DNA from 2 places in the Roseibium sp. MMSF_3247 genome. Region 1 is predicted to be linked to the other one. Evidence: riboswitches for the same ligand, from Rfam matches in the RefSeq annotation. Region 1 holds a riboswitch; the other holds the start of a gene.
The links. A riboswitch is a leader RNA that binds a small molecule or an ion and turns the genes downstream of it on or off. The one in region 1 is predicted to bind S-adenosylmethionine.
Positions count from the first base shown of each region.

Region 2: it holds a riboswitch for S-adenosylmethionine, as region 1 does, so the genes downstream of both, RBB44_RS04875 (O-succinylhomoserine sulfhydrylase) here and RBB44_RS03305 (hypothetical protein) in region 1, are expected to answer to the same signal.

Region 1 is NZ_JASHII010000001.1:738,151-746,024, forward strand. Features, by position in the region: gene RBB44_RS03270 (glycosyltransferase family 39 protein) at 1-261, shown strand, start outside; gene RBB44_RS03275 (ChbG/HpnK family deacetylase) at 364-1,161, shown strand; gene RBB44_RS03280 (Crp/Fnr family transcriptional regulator) at 1,368-2,057, shown strand; gene RBB44_RS03285 (Rrf2 family transcriptional regulator) at 2,074-2,508, opposite strand; gene RBB44_RS03290 (group III truncated hemoglobin) at 2,581-3,054, shown strand; gene RBB44_RS03295 (hypothetical protein) at 3,067-3,285, shown strand; gene RBB44_RS03300 (acyl-CoA thioesterase) at 3,516-3,872, shown strand; gene RBB44_RS03305 (hypothetical protein) at 3,873-4,169, opposite strand; SAM-I-IV-variant riboswitch at 4,210-4,333, opposite strand; gene RBB44_RS03310 (ABC transporter ATP-binding protein) at 4,394-5,107, opposite strand; gene RBB44_RS03315 (ABC transporter permease) at 5,109-6,347, opposite strand; gene RBB44_RS03320 (efflux RND transporter periplasmic adaptor subunit) at 6,344-7,414, opposite strand; gene RBB44_RS03325 (NADP-dependent oxidoreductase) at 7,521-7,874, opposite strand, start outside.
Region 2 is NZ_JASHII010000001.1:1,080,141-1,088,014, reverse strand. Features, by position in the region: gene RBB44_RS04915 (S9 family peptidase) at 1-296, shown strand, start outside; gene RBB44_RS04910 (hypothetical protein) at 449-859, shown strand; gene apaG (Co2+/Mg2+ efflux protein ApaG) at 877-1,296, opposite strand; gene RBB44_RS04900 (CDP-alcohol phosphatidyltransferase family protein) at 1,425-2,036, shown strand; gene RBB44_RS04895 (LysR family transcriptional regulator) at 2,068-2,925, opposite strand; gene RBB44_RS04890 (LysE family translocator) at 3,039-3,650, shown strand; gene RBB44_RS04885 (helix-turn-helix transcriptional regulator) at 3,660-3,977, opposite strand; gene RBB44_RS04880 (putative quinol monooxygenase) at 4,069-4,422, shown strand; gene RBB44_RS04875 (O-succinylhomoserine sulfhydrylase) at 4,445-5,644, opposite strand; SAM riboswitch at 5,688-5,767, opposite strand; gene RBB44_RS04870 (2'-deoxycytidine 5'-triphosphate deaminase) at 5,894-7,030, shown strand; gene RBB44_RS04865 (YigZ family protein) at 7,038-7,604, shown strand; gene RBB44_RS04860 (glycoside hydrolase family 3 N-terminal domain-containing protein) at 7,751-7,874, shown strand, end outside.

The DNA.
Region 1 (7,874 bases):
ACGGTGCCGGTTCACCAGTTTACCCAGCGGATCCGCTACATCATGGCGCCAGAGCCGCAAGAGGCTGATTTTGACGGCGCTGGGCTGTATGTCGCTGAAAGCCGCCGCGACCAAGCAGATGTTCTCAAGGCCCGGTTTGAAACCGTACAGCAGGTCGCGGTTCTGGAGCGATTGGTGAAGGGTGTGCCTCTGGAAGAGCTGGTCGTCTATAGGCTCTCCGGCCGGAAAACGGATGCTCTTGATCCACTAGAGACCAAGTAACGCCGACTCAATTAGAGACGGATGTCACGATAAGACTTGCAAAACTCTACGAAGTTTTGCAGGGAGGAGCGTGTCGTTTCTTATGTATCTTTACCGCGCTGCATGAAAAGAATTACGCTTGGAGCTTTGGACTACGGTCTTGCATTCGGGGTTGACCGCGCACTGCGTGATCTCGCCGAGCAAGGGCGTATCAGTGCGCTTGGCGCGCTCGTTGCGACGGACTTGTGGCCGCGGGAATTCCGGCCACTGATCGAAACCGTCAAGGCCTCAAGTTCTCGTACACTCTTTGGGATCACGCTGGCCTTTACCGGCGACAGGGTATCGCCCGTCAGCAGCCGAATGCATCAAACCTTCGGCGATCGCATGTTTTCCCGTTCTAAGATGAACCGCCTGGCGCTTTTGCGGCTTCTCCCCGATGAGCTGCTGTTGGAAGAAACGCTGGCGCAACTGGGCCGCTACACGGTCTTGATGAAGCGGCAGCCGGACTTCGTTGCCGTTCGAGACGGGATGCTGGCGCGCAGCAGTGTGGCCCGAACAGTTTTCAAGGCAATCGGACACGCGGGATTTGATACGCCGCCGCATATCATTTCTCCGGTGCGGTCGGGCCTGAAAACACTCCGGCTTCAGCGCTTGGCGAAGCCCTACGATTTGAAGTTCTTGCCCAAGGCAGATCCGCTGCCAGAGGTCAGTGACAGGGAAGAACTGCACCGTCTTCTGCACAATCATTTTGACGGGATGGCAGACATGAGCTTTGTGGCAGCCATCCCAGGCCGGGCCGACGATCGGTTACGCCGGGAGGAACCCAAAGCCAAGATCGCGATCCGGGAGTGTCAGTATGATGTCCTGGCGAGTGACCGTTTCTTTCACACGCTGGAAAAAAAGGATGTTTTCCTGAATTGAGGGCTTGGACAGCAATCCAAACGAAAAAACGGCTCTGGGGGGAACAGAGCCGTTTTTCGTGGAGGTCCGGAAGAGGGGGAGGGGCAACCCCGCTTCCATGTTTTTCAATATAGGGGTAGTTTGCGCATGGGCACGTGATGCACATCACAACAATGCGCGTATTTCGAAATTGGCCGGTTTAACGGCAATGTCTGCAGGGGGCAGGTGTGGCAAAGATCGATGATTTTCTGAAAAACAGCTTTTCTTTACAAGGGCTTGATTCGGAATTGGCGCTCGGGCTGTCAAAACTCGCCCGCCCGATAAAAATGGCTGCCAATGCCACTCTTTTCGAAAACGGGGATCCTGGAAACGGCTGTTATGCTGTTCTGGAGGGCTCTTTGAAGGTGTCGATCCTGTCAGTTGATGGGGATGAGCAGTTGCTTGCGGTTCTCGGACCAGGCGATCTGGTTGGTGAGCTTGCCTTGCTGGATGGCCGTCCCCGGTCTGCAACGGTCAGCGTTTTGAAAGAAGCGCAGCTGGCATTCATTGAAAAGTCCGCCTTTGAACGGTTCGCCGATGAAAACCCCGCCGTTTACCGCCACATGCTGTCCATCGTCGGCAAACGTTTGCGCCATGCCAACGACGTCCTGGCAGCGCGTTCTTTCCTGCCGCTTCCAGGACGTGTCGCGCAGACATTGCTGCAGCTGGCCGAAACGTTCGGCAAGCCTCTCGATGATGGCCGCGTCCTCATCCACTACAAGCTCAGTCAGGCTGACATTGCCAACATGGCCGGAGCTGCCCGTGAGAATGTCAGCCGGGTCCTGAACGATTGGAAACGCTCTGGAACGATCAGCCGGATCTCCGGCTACTATTGCCTGGAACAGGTGGATTTCCTGGAACAAGCTTCGACACTTTAGTCAGGACACCAAACCTTCATATCCTCTGCGTGCCGGCCAGGATCGAACCAAGCGTTTGTTCATTTAGGCTGTCGAGGAACGCCTCCGCCGCCCTCGCCATCGCGCCCTTAAGCGCGCAGCGCGGTAAAAACGGGCAGCTTGCCGGTTCATTCTTGAGGCACGCGACCACGCCGAGATCCGGTTCAATCAACCGCACCACATCGCCAATGCGGATGTCATCGGCCTCTTTGGCAATGCGGATCCCGCCGCCACGGCCCCGGGTCGTTTCCAGGTAGCCCGCCTTGGCAAGCTGAGCCACGATTTTCATGACATGGGATTTCGCCAGGCCAAGTTGCGCAGTCAATTTGTCAACTGTCTGCGGGGCATCTGATTGGCTGATTGCCATCAGAAGTCTCAAGGCAAAATCACTGGCTTGACTGAGGCGCATTTCCAGAACTTTCAAAACATTCATTTTATATGTTGATTTTAGCGTGCGCTTCTGTCATTTAAAAGATGCATTTTAAATGAATGTTATGAGGCTGCGATGCAAATCAAACAAACACCACAGGAAACAGGCGGCGCGGTCGTCCGCTCCGACAGCGCCTGCGAGGTGCAATACGCCGAAGTCACTCCCGAGACGATCCGGATCCTTGTGCATTCATTCTATGGGACCTTGCGCCAGCAACCCCATCTCGGTGAGATCTTTGAAAAGCGTCTCGGAGGGCGTTGGCCGGAGCACCTTGAGAAGATGGAACGGTTTTGGCAGTCCGTTCTCCTGAAAAACGGGACCTACAAAGGCAAGCCGGTTCCGGAACACCTGAAACTAAAGGAAGTGGTCAGCTCGGATTATGGCGACTGGCTCGACGTATTCCGCCCGGTAGCACGCGAGATTTTTGTTTCGGACGTTGCCGAAGAGATCATCGCCATTGCCGAACGGATTGCTCAGAGCCTGTGGCTCGCAACGTTCGGTTTTGCCGGCAGTACACCGCCGGCGGAACTCTTTACTGAACAAGCCTGATAGGAGGGGCTCATGTTACCGGCAATCGTCTTGGTGGCCGAAGGTCTGGTTGTTTTGTGGTTCGCGGTCTTCATCGGAATGATGGTGTCCATGTACCTGGATTCCAGATCCATGCCTTTGCCACGCCTCGATCTGGCGGGGCGAACGCTGATTGGCAGCGCCAAACTCGCCTTTGCGGTCGGAATGACCGCATTGGCGGCACTGACTTACTACGAAATCCCAGTATTCTAAGTTTGCAGGAGACACTCATGTTCAGTTCAAAATGGGCACATCGTGGCTTACCCATCCTGTTGATCTGGATTGCAGCACCAATGCCGCTTTGGATCATGGCCATTCTGATGCTGATTATCTGATTGATAGCGTTGTGTTTTGAAGCGGTTGGGCTAGGCTCGTTAAAACACGAAACTGGAGCGACCGCTTTGAGTGAAGAAACACCGCAAGGGGAACTGACCCTCCGGACAATGGCAATGCCGGCCGACACCAATGCATCTGGTGATATCTTTGGCGGGTGGGTACTTTCTCAGATGGATCTCGCCGGTGGGATTGCCGCGGGGCAAAGAGCGCAGGGCCGCGTTGTCACGATCGCAGTCGACAAGATGAAATTCATCCGCCCGGTCCATGTCGGAGACGTCTTGTGTGTTTACACAAGCGTCGGCCGCGTCGGGACAAGCTCCATGGAAATCAAACTGGAAGCCTGGGCTTTGCGCCACCGTTTCGGCGGCCGGGAAAAAGTCACCGAAGCGATTTTCACGATGGTCGCCGTTGATGACCAAGGCAAGCCACGTCCAGTCCCCAAGGACACTCCGGCTCCGCAGTAATCAGGCGCGCAAGGATCTGCGCGCCAGCAGGTCCGCAAACAGCTCCTCATCGACCGCGCAAATGCAGCCATTGGCCCAAAGGCGCAACAAGGCCTGTAAGCGGTCGACCCGCTCATGCCGGGTCAACCGGCGTTTGTGGCGTGGCAGTCCGCCATACACCCGAATGGTCTTCATGCGGGCCAGCACACAATCTTCTGCGGTAGATTGCCAGATCTCGGCCGCTGTCTGATCGGCCTCTTCGGCGTCCTGGTATCTGATCAACTCGGCAGCTTGTCCGGCCAGTGCGTCTTGAAACAAAAAATCCTCCATCGGTTGCCCGAGGAGGACTGGCGCATGAAAACTACCGCTTCGTTGCCGCGCAGCCTCTTTTGAGTGTCTGGACGGCCGCATCCCTGTTGCGGAAACCACCTTGCCCGGTCGGCAGGTTGGCGAGGGCGCCAGCCCTTCTCTTGATGATGGCGGGCTTATGCCATGGGTTCCGTTTTTTGGCAAGTCATCCAAGAACCGAAGGACAACAACGGTTATTGATTGCGGTCATAGTCGATTTTTCCATCGACCAGATGAATGCGACGCTGCATACGGCCGGCAATATCCATGTCGTGCGTAACGGCTATCACTGTGGTTCTTTGTTGATCGACAATCGATTGAAGCGACATAAACACCTGCTCTGTCGCGACAGAATCGAGACTGCCGGTCGGCTCGTCTGCAAGGATCAGGTCCGGCGCATTGGCAAGCGCTCTTGCAACGGCGACGCGTTGACGCTGCCCGCCGGACAATTGGGCAGGTTGCCGGTGCAAAAAGTCCTCCAGGCCGAGATCTTCCAAGAGACCCGCCGCGCGGTCTTTTTGCTCAGCTGCAGCCAGAGCGCCGAGTTTTTGCATTGGAATCATAACGTTTTCCAGAGCGGTGAATTCCGGCAAGAGAAAGTGGAACTGGAAGACAAAGCCGATCTTTTCCAGCCGCAAGTGAGCCATTTCGGTCTTCGATAGATCGTGCGTCTTGCGGCCGCCAATCAAGACTTCGCCCTCCGTCGGCCGGTCCAGAAGTCCAAGCAGATACAATAGAGACGATTTTCCGGAGCCCGATGGGCCGGTGATTGCGACGAACTCCGATGAGCCGATCGAAAACGAGATGTCCTCTACAAGGGTGACCGGAACTACGGCCGGGAGAATGCGGGTCAAGCCTCGCGTTTCCAAAAGTGGGGCAGGGGTGGCTGGGGTTGGGGCAACGTTCATGTCAGGTCGCGCCCCGGATGATGTCGACAGGATTGAGCGCGGCGGCCTTTCTGGCAGGCACAAAACCGGCAATGCCCGCAGACAGAAGCGCCAGACCACTGGCGATCATGTAATGCACATGAGAAAAGTATATCGGCAGACGGGTCATTTCGATGTCGGTGGTGACCTCGAATTTGATTGTTGCAAGATAACTCGACAATCCAAATCCAAGTGCAGACCCGACAAGTGCTCCGAGCACACCGATCACCAAACCCTCCAGGACGAAAATCTGTTGGATGTCGGGTTCCGGAAACCCCAGCGATTTCAGGATGGCAATGTCCCGGGCCTTTTCATGCACGATCGTTGAAATGATGTTGTAGATCCCGAAACCGGCGACCAGAAGAATACCGCCGACAGCGGTAAACATGATCACGTTGCGGACAAAGAAAGCCTCCATCAGCCCTTCATTGGCCTCTTCCCAGGAGATTGACTTGTAGCCCAATTGCCGCTCGGCCCTTGCAGCAACTGCGACGGCTTCATCGATGTTTCTCAGCCGGATCGTGATGGCGTTGATGATGTCGGGTTTTTCCAAAAGGATCTGGACGGCTTTGAGAGGCGCATAGGCGAGGCTTTCGTCGCTGGTGGTGATCCCGGTATGGAACAGGCCAACAATCTTGAACCGTTTCGCGACCCCGTTTGCTGAGGTCAACGTGACCGTGTCTCCAAGGTCAGCGCCAAGTCGTTCGGCTGCCTTGTCGCCTAGAACCAATCCGTTGGAGGTTGTACCGAGGTCCTCAAAGGCCCCCTCCCGGATGTCCTCGCCAATGTTGGACACAAGAAGTTCCTGCTTTGGGCGGACACCAATCAGCGTCATGCCGATGTCCTGACCGCTGTAGCGCAGCACAGCCTGACCCGTCAGGCGCTGTGCGATGTCGCCGTCAACCCAATCTCGCAGCGACGCTAACGCTTCCGTAGGATTGCGGATCCCACGCAAGTCCTCCAACGGCCGCAAACCGCGAAAGGCAACAGCATCATAAACGGAGCTGGCCGGTTGGGCTGTTGGCGTCCGCTTATCATCCTTGATCTCCACATGCGGAATGGCGTCGATTAAGGTTGCCATGAAGTCATGTTGAGAACCCTCCATGAGGGCGGCCATGGCAATGGAAAACCCAACACCGAGTGCAACACCAAGCGTGGAGACCACCGTTTGCCGGAGCCTGTTGCGCACATGGGTCGCAGCGATGCGGAGCTGAAGGATCATTCTGGTGTGCCCTCAGCCACCGGCTCCACCTTCTGGCCATCAGAGAGATCGTCGCGAAACGGCAGGAGAACAGCATCTCCGTCAGCAAGACCGTCGAGAATTTCGACAGCGCGGGTTCCGGTAATTCCTGTTTCGACCACTATAGTTTCAACGGTGTTGCTGCTGGAAACAGTCTGAAGCCGCTGACCATCGAGAGCGGCCACCGGTACGAGCACCGTTTCCGGCTTTTCAAGAGTGACTATGTTGATTTCAGTTGTCATGCCGATGTGAAGTGGCGTGTCCTTTGGAAGATCCAAATAGACGCGGTAATTCTTCAGCACCGGATCCCCTTTGGGCGTGATCCGGGCAACGGTCGCAGTGAGGTCTTGCCCCGGAAAGGCGTCCGCGCGAACCAACGCTGTTTGGCCCGCGGCGACTTTTGGAATGTCCTCCTCATTGACTTCTGCGACAAGTTGCAAGGGTTTGGGCTGGCCGATCCAGAACAGGATGTCACCGGGTTCAGCGACCTCGCCGACAGACCCGTCCTGCCGCAAAACCACGCCATCCATCGGCGCGACGATCCTATAGTCCCGCAGGCGTTCTGTTTGTGCGGCTATAACGGCATTGACCTGGACAAGTTCGCTTTGCGCGCGGTCATAAAGATGCTGGCTGATGACCCGGCGCTCCAGCAGCTGCAGCGCCCGCTCACTCTCAGATTTCGCTAGGGATTGGCGGGCTTCCAGTTCCGCAAGTGCCGCCCGCGCATCGCCGCTGTCGAGCTCGGCCAGCTGATCGCCCTTTTGCACGACCATGCCCTCACAGCCGCACAAGGACACGATGCGTTCCCGTAAGATGGACGTGACCTTTGCCCAGTTGACCGGTTCGACCACGGCCGTCGCATAAACAACGTCCGCAGCCGATCCAATAAACGCTTCAGTGACGGTGACCTTCGGAGGTCTGGCAGACCACCAGCTCCATGCTGAAAAAGCCGCGCCGAGAGCGGCTAAAATGAGCAAATAGCGGAAGTATCGCATGGCACTACCTGTTTCGTATCCGGCCAAACTAGTCCGTTTGACGTGGTCCGCCATGCGGTGGATCAATCGACAGATTTCACAAGGAATCTAAACTCTCAGTTCTGCTCAGAAAAAACCGGCGGATTGCTCCACCGGCGATATTCTCAAAAGGCAATGATAATCAGAGGTCCGAGACCTTGACCACCAGCTTGCCTGTATTGCTGCCATCGAACAGCTTGTTGAAGACGACAGGTGCGTTTTCTAGCCCTTCTTCAACATGAAGCCGGTATTTGAGTTTGCCTTGCATCATGAGTTTGCCGAGTTCTGAAAATAGCATTGGGTAAGATGCATAATGGTCCGGCATGGTAAAGCCCTTGAGCATCAAACGCCGCCGTATGATGGTTGTCATGTCAAGCGGGTCCGGATCGATATCGCCGTTGTAAGCGGAAATGAACCCGCAGAAGATCATACGGCCATGCGCGGCCATATTGCGGAAGGCTGCCTTGAAGGGCGCACCACCGACATTCTCGAAATG
Region 2 (7,874 bases), 340 kb from region 1:
TGTTCATCATTCATGGCAGCGACGACCTGAACGTTGATCCCGACTATAATTCTCAGACCTACCGGCAAATTCTGGAAAACCAGCACCCATCCAACCGGTTTGAAATCATCGACGGCGCCAGTCATGGCTTGTTACGTTCTGATTTGTTCAATTACCAGCGCCCCGACCAAATACCTTTTTGGGTCGAGTGGGCCTTTTTGGCTTTGGGGCGTGAGGCCTTTACACCGGGAGCACTCGACCTTATCGCCAACTGGGTCCATGACCAGTCGCATTCCGCAAGCGTGACGGCGCGCTAGTTTGGGTCAAGGTTCAGGGTGCATTAAACAAACTCCGCCTGGCGACCCAAATCGTTCCAAATTGAATTAATAGCTTTACCCGCCCCTAACCGGGAGACCGCTAAGACCCGATCAGAGCCGAAAAGGCCAAGGGGCATCATGCGGAGATGGGGATGAACAAGCCTTCACAAGGCTATCAGGCGACTGTGCGCTATCCGTTAAGGCGCCATCAGCAGCAAGTCGCCCTTAGGCACCCCGCTCAAGCCCACCGCCCCAATCGGCAGGTTTCCCGCATCAAAGCTCAGAAGAAAGCCCACTGGGGTGTGCGGATGCTGATCGCCTTTGTTGGCTGGATCGTTGGCGTCACTGCAGTGTCGCTGGTGATGTTCGCCGAGTATCATTATCCGCTGGCCAAAAACCGGGACCCAGATCTTTTTGCGCTCGTCCTTGGCACCGGTTTTGCCGGACATGCGATCTATGCTGTCATGGCGATCCTGGCCGTTGCCCTGCTCACCGCGTTCAACCGACGGAAATGGATCTTGTGGGTCCTGATTGGTTTTGCGGGCGGCCTCTACAGTGTCTGAAAGCGCCGGAGCCCAACCTAGTTGAGGCTACGGATCGTATCGGGAAGGTCCAGCGAGAAGGCTGGCACTTCAACCTGGAAGGTCGTGCCGTCTGGACGCTCCATTTCGTATGATCCGGCCATGATCCCGGAATCGGTCGCAAGCGGGCAATAAGAGGAATACTCGTAGGTCTCGCCCGGCTCGATCACAGGCTGCTCACCAACCACACCTTCACCGCGCACCTCTTCCAGCCGGCCGAGCGCGTCCGTGATCATCCAATACCGGCTCTTGAGCTGTACAGGCTTGTCACCACCGTTGTGGATCTCAACAAGATAGGCCCAGATAAACTCCTGGTCTTCCGGTTTCGACTCATCGTCCAGATAATAGGGCTCTACGGAGACTTCGATATTGTCGGTTATGGCGCGGTAACTGCCAGACACGATTGTTCCTTTTATCATTCCGGCCGCGTGGCCGAGTTGCATGTGGCTTATAGGGCGATTGACGCAACCGTGAAAGAGTGTGGCTTGTGAAATCGGACCGGATTTCGCATTAACGCCCAAACAATCCTTCGTAAAGCCGCTTCTACATGTTTGATGCCCGCCTTCGACCAATGATCGATCCTCCCCTAAATGCAATCGGGGTACGGCTGGCCAACGCCGGCATCAGCGCCAACATGGTGACAGTGTCCGGTTTTTGCTTGGGGTTATTGGCTGCCGTCTCAATCGCTTTTGGATATTTCCTGGCAGGGTTTGTTCTAATCGCCCTCAACCGGCTGTTTGACGGATTGGATGGGGCGGTTGCGCGCGCCAGCCAGAAAACGGATCTTGGCGGCTATCTGGACATCACGCTCGACTTCTTTTTCTACGGTGCAATTCCACTCGCCTTTGCAATTCAGGCTCCAGAGACCAATGCGCTGCCTGCAGCGGCTCTGCTTGCAAGTTTTTATGCCAACGGCTCGGCGTTCCTTGCCTTTGCCATCATGGCGGAAAAACGCAAACTTTCGACCAACCACCAAGGGGCCAAGTCGCTCTACTACATTGGCGGCTTGGCGGAAGGCACCGAGACGATCGGCCTCTTCTTGCTGATGGCGCTCCTGCCAGCCTGGTTCCCTGTCCTTGCCTGGGCGTTTGCCGGCGTTTGCCTTGTGTCAGCCAGTGCTCGCGTCCTGATCGGTCTCCGCGCCTTGAAGGATCGCTGATTACCCTACCATACCACTCAGGTCCGGCCATTTAGGTCCAGGTGCTCTCGCAGAATTGCCAGAATGTTTGCGCAGCGCGTGACCGCGGAGCCTTGTCGATCCGGGCCAAGATAATCGACCTTGGCGCAGTTGGGGTGAGCGGCAAGAACTTCACGCCAACCGGCTCAGACGGTAGAGCCAGTTTTGCAATGATCGACACCCCAAGGCCGGCCTTGACCAGTGCCAGGATCGAATTCACCTGCAATATGGTGTGCGCCACATTCGGCGTCTGTCCGGCTGCTGCGAACCATTTCTCAACCAATGGCGCGCTCCCGCCTTTGGTCAGGATAAAGGGATCTTGGCAAAGGTCCTCCGCCCGCACCGTTGACCGTACCGCCAACGGATGATCGTCCCGAACCAGGGCGACCAGCTCGTCCGACACGAGCGGGAGAATGTCCAGATCCTCTTTATGCGGATCCGCCAAGATCGCCGCATCCACGCCGCCGTTGCGCAAAACCGTTTCAAGGTCTGCGTCCGGGAATTCCAGGATCTCAACGTCAATACCAGGAAATTTCCGGCCAAACGCGCCAAGTAGCCTTGGAAGAATATGAAAGGAGGCGGATGATCCAAAGGACCCGAGGCGGACGGTCCCGATCTTGTCCCGCCAGACATCCTCCAAATGACGGAGCGCTCTGTCTTGCAGAAGATCGGCCTGACGGGCAAATGCCGCCAAGGCTTGCCCTTCTTCGGTCAACCCGAGTGGCCGGGCCCCGCGAATGAGCAAATCCAGTCCAAACCGTTTTTCCAGCTGGGCAATGCCCTTGCTGACAGCCGGTTGAGATATGCCAAGGGCCCGAGCGGCTTCGGAAACACTTCCCGTTTCCTCGATGATCCGAAGAGCCCGGACCATTGCGAGAGGAAGATCCTGAGAATCTGACGACAAAATATAACCTCAAGTTATTTTCTTATGCCAAGATATATCTCTATTTGACCTTCCAGCACAATTACCGTCTGGACAACATCATGCCCCTAGAAACCTGGCTCGCCTTCGTCGCCGCCTCTCTCATCCTGACCATGACCCCGGGTCCCAGTATCCTATTGGGTATGGTTCATGCCTTGCAGTTCGGGACGAAACGCACGCTCTATACTGCCCTCGGAGACATCTCCGCCAACTTGATCCAGATGCTGCTGGTCGCAGCAGGCCTGGGCATCATCATCGCCAACTCGGCAGTCGCGTTTCAGGCCATCAAATGGGCAGGGGTCGGTGTGCTGATCTTTATGGCCGTCAAAATGTGGCGGTCAGCACCAACTCTATCTAACGCAGCAACACCAGATCGGTCGTCCCACCCGGCGCGGCTTTATGCGAGCGGCTTTGCGGTTGCGTTTGGCAACCCGAAGGCACTGGTCTTTTTCACCGCCTTCTTTCCGCAGTTCATAGATCCGACGGCGCCGGTACTGCCCCAGTTGTCGATCATGTGCCCAACCATGGCCGCACTCGATTTTGCGTTTGTGATGCTTTATGCGGCCGGTGCCAAACAGTGCCTCGGTTTCCTGAGACAACATCCAAGACTTCTGAACCGGATGGCGGGCGGCACCTTGCTGACGGCAGCCGGAATTCTGGCAACGACGCGTTAGATCAGGATGTCAGGGGCTGATCTCTTCAGCAATCAGCGGCAGCAATCCGGGAAAACGAGTATCGATCTCCTCCCTGCGCAATGCGGCGGCTCTGGAATTGCCCCGATCGACTTGCCGGATCAAGCCCGCTTCCCGCAACACCCGGAAATGGTGCGTCACTGTGGCCTTGCTGACCGGAAGCTGGAAGGAGGCACAGGTCCGCTCCGTACCCGTGTCCGCCCGGACCAATTCCCGGATCACGCGGCGCCGATGAGGATCTGCCAAGGCGGTGAGGACCTTTCCCAGGTCCAGATCGACCGGCTCCAGATTGTCGTCCTTCTCTCCCATCTCATCCCTCATGCACCACTAGATAGGTAAGGCTTGCATCTTACCTTTTATTCACCTAGGTACGACACACATCATACCTAAGGAGATCTCCATGTCCAATCCCGACTTCGCGCTCCCGGAACCCGACGCCGATGAAACCGGTCCTTATGCGCTGGTCGGTCAAGCCCGCGCACGGCCCGGTTCTGCTGAAAAACTGGAACAAGCACTTGTTGCGCTCGTCACCCCGACACGGGAAGAGACAGGCGCTCTTCAATATCACGTGCATCGCGACCGGGCCGACCCGGATCTCTTTGTCTTCTATGAAGCCTGGGCGTCTCTGGCAGACCTAAAGGAACACCTCCAGATGCCGTACATTCAACAATTCCTTGCAGGCCATCAGGAGCTTGTTGACGGAGAGATGCAAGTCACCTGGCTCAAAATGGCCAGCCCTTATCCGGGAGCCTGACCTCAATAATTGAGCTGGCGGACTATATCGCCGCCAGTGCCTTTTCGACGTCCTCAAGAAGATCCTGCGGATCTTCCAGACCAACAGAAAGGCGCAGGATGCCGTCGGTAATGCCAAGCTCGGCGCGGGCTTCCTCACCGATCGACTGGTGGGTGGTCGTTGCCGGGTGGGTGATCAGGCTTTTGGCATCACCGAGGTTGTTAGAGATCCGGATCAGGTCCAGCGCATTCACAAACCGGAATGCAGCCTCCTTGCCGCCCTCGATTTCAAGCGCCACCATCGTCGAACCACCGCGCATCTGACGCTTGGCGATCTCGGCTTGCGGGTGATCGTCCCGCCCCGGGTAAATCAGGCGTTTCACCTTGGACTGACCCGCCAGGAAGTCCGCAATCTGGCCGGCACTGTTCGTCTGCTGTGCCACGCGCAGCGGCAATGTTTCGAGCCCCTTTAAGAGCACCCAGGCACTGAACGGGCTCATGTGCGGGCCAGTGTGTTTGACAAACGGCATCACCTCTTCGGTGATCCATTCTTCATCGGACAAAACAACACCGCCGAGACAGCGCCCCTGCCCGTCAATATGTTTGGTGGCGGAATAGATCACCACATCCGCGCCCAGGCTCAGAGGAGACTGGTACATCGGCGTCGCAAACACGTTGTCGACGATCAGGCGCGCACCTACCGACTTCGCAATTTCCGCGACCGCGGCAATATCGATGACTTCCAGGGTCGGATTGGTTGGGCTTTCCAGAAACAGCGCCTTGGTGTTCGGCTTGACGGCCGCTTTCCACTGCTCGATGTCCGTGCCATCGACGAGCGTGCTCTCAACACCAAAACGCGGCAGGAGGGTCTCACAGATGTAGCGGCACGAGCCGAAAAGGGCCTTCGCAGCAACCACATGATCCCCCGCCTTGACCGACGCCATCAGGGCAAGATTGACTGCGGCCATGCCGCTGGCGGTTGCCCGCGCAGCTTCCGCGCCTTCCAGCATCTTGATGCGGTCTTCGAACATCGCGACGGTTGGGTTGGCATACCTCGAATAGACAAACCCCGGATCTTCACCATTGAACCGTGCTTCGGCCGCTTCCGCACTGTCGTACACAAAACCCTGTGTCAGGAACATCGCCTCGGACGTCTCGCCGAATGGTGAGCGGGTGGTGCCGCCATGAACGAGTGCGGTTGCAGGGCGCCAGTTGGTTCCGGCGGTGTTCTTGGTGTCAGTCATGTCGATGTTCGCTCCAAACGAAAAAACCCCAGCCTCAAGACCGGGGTTTGCACCTCCGGCCTTTTTAGCGACTTGTTTAACGTGGCTGCAAGCCGGCCGGCCCAAATCACCACGAGGTGACTTTCACTTAAGCGAAAATGGGCTTTCGGTCAATCTACCTCCCCCTTTTCCTGAGATTGGCCAGAAAGAGAGTTGGCGGGGCCAGCCGCATCCGTTAAGGACGTTAGACGAAGATTGCAGGATGAATTGATGAACGTATCAGCGGACCAAAGCCCCACAGGCAGCGCATTGATCGCAGCAAGCGGAATTTTGCCCGAGCGAGTCATTCAGGCGATGTTCGCAGCGCAGGAGATTTCCGCCGCGCAGCCCCCTGTCAAAGGTCAAATCCAGCCAGCGAGCCTCGATCTGCGCCTTGGAACCGTTGCTTACCGGGTGCGCGCAAGTTTTCTGCCCGGTCCGGACATCAAGGTGGCGGACCGCTTGGAGCAGCTGAAGCTTCATACCATCGATCTTCAGGACGGGGCCGTTCTGGAAACCGGGTGCGTCTACATTGTTCCCTTGCAGGAAAGTCTGGCGCTGCGGCCCGACATTTCGGCAACGGCCAATCCAAAAAGCTCCACCGGGCGTCTTGATGTGTTCACCCGCGTGATTACAGACAATGGCCAGGCATTCGACACCATACCTGCGGGCTACACCGGACCGCTTTATGCAGAAATTTCACCGCTCACGTTCCCGATCCTGGTGCGCTCCGGCTCCCGCCTCAGCCAGATCCGGTTCCGGCGGGGACAATCGCTGATCCCGGACGCTGATCTTCAAGGCATCCACAAATCAGAAACCCTGATGAGCGGCGGCAACGAACGGATCGGCGGCGGCGTGCAGCTGTCCATTGATCTGGAGGGCGAAGGCCCGGGCAGCCTGATTGGTTACCGCGCCAAGCATCATTCCGGGCTGATTGACGTTGATCTGGTCGGCGCTCAAGACCCGCTTGATTTCTGGGAACCGATCTACCGCCGCCAGAATGCTGAACTGATCCTTGATCCGGACGCTTTCTACATACTTGTCAGCCAGGAAGCCGTTCACGTCCCGCCAGACTATGCCGCCGAGATGGTGCCGTTCGATCCACTGGTCGGGGAGTTCCGGGTGCATTATGCCGGTTTCTTCGATCCCGGCTTCGGCCATGCCGGCGCCGGCGGTGTAGGCTCTCGTGCGGTTCTGGAAGTCCGCTCCCATGACGTGCCCTTTATCGTGGAACACGGGCAGACCATCGGCCGCCTTGTCTATGAACACATGGCCGAACGGCCCGCGACACTTTATGGCGAGGGCATCGGCTCCAACTATCAGGGCCAGGCCTTGAAGCTCTCCAAGCATTTCAAGGCCTCAACCTGAACACTGAATGTCCTTGAAAACCATCACCCGCGAATACGAAGGCTTTCTGGAAGACCGGAAGTCCCGGTTCCTGGCCTTTTTGGTGCCCATTGAGCAGTTCGACACCCGTCTGGAAGAACTGCGCAAGGAACACCGCAAGGCCAATCATATCGTAACCGCGCACCGGCGGCTTCTCGATGATGACCGGATCGAGGAAAGCGGCAAGGACGATGGTGAACCGGCAGGCACGTCCGGCATGCCGACCTTGCGCGTCCTGCAGGGCGCAGACCTGATCAATTGTGCGGTGCTGATCGTAAGGTATTTCGGCGGTACGAAGCTGGGCGGCGGAGGCCTTGCCCGCGCCTATTCAGGCGCTGCCCAAGACGCGATTGCGCATGCTGAATTGGTGCCGTTTCAAAAACTCTCCCGGAAAAGATTAAGCGCAGACTTTGCATCGAGTTCCGATTTGGAACGGAAAATCACCGGCCTCGGACTGGATGTGGTCTCGCGCGACTACACCGAAACGGGTGTCGTTCTGATAGTGGAAGGGCCGGAGGATCTCCTGGATGCCCTTGACGGCAGCGCGGACGGTTAAAACTCCAGGCCCAAGCCGCAGTCTGCTGACACGATGTTTATCGCCCGACGATCGATAAGATCGCTTTCTCACGCCCGCGGCGCTACCTTGGCAAAAACAGAGGATCGGCATCCGTTGTCTGGAGTGGAGTAAAAGGCTTGTTTTCAGTGACGAAACGATCTCTGGCCTTGACTGCCATGCTGCTGTTCTTCCCTTTTCTCCTTGCAGCGCTGTGGATTACCCTCTTTCAAGCCGGACCTAATCGGCTCATTTCCGGTGGGCCAGAAGCCA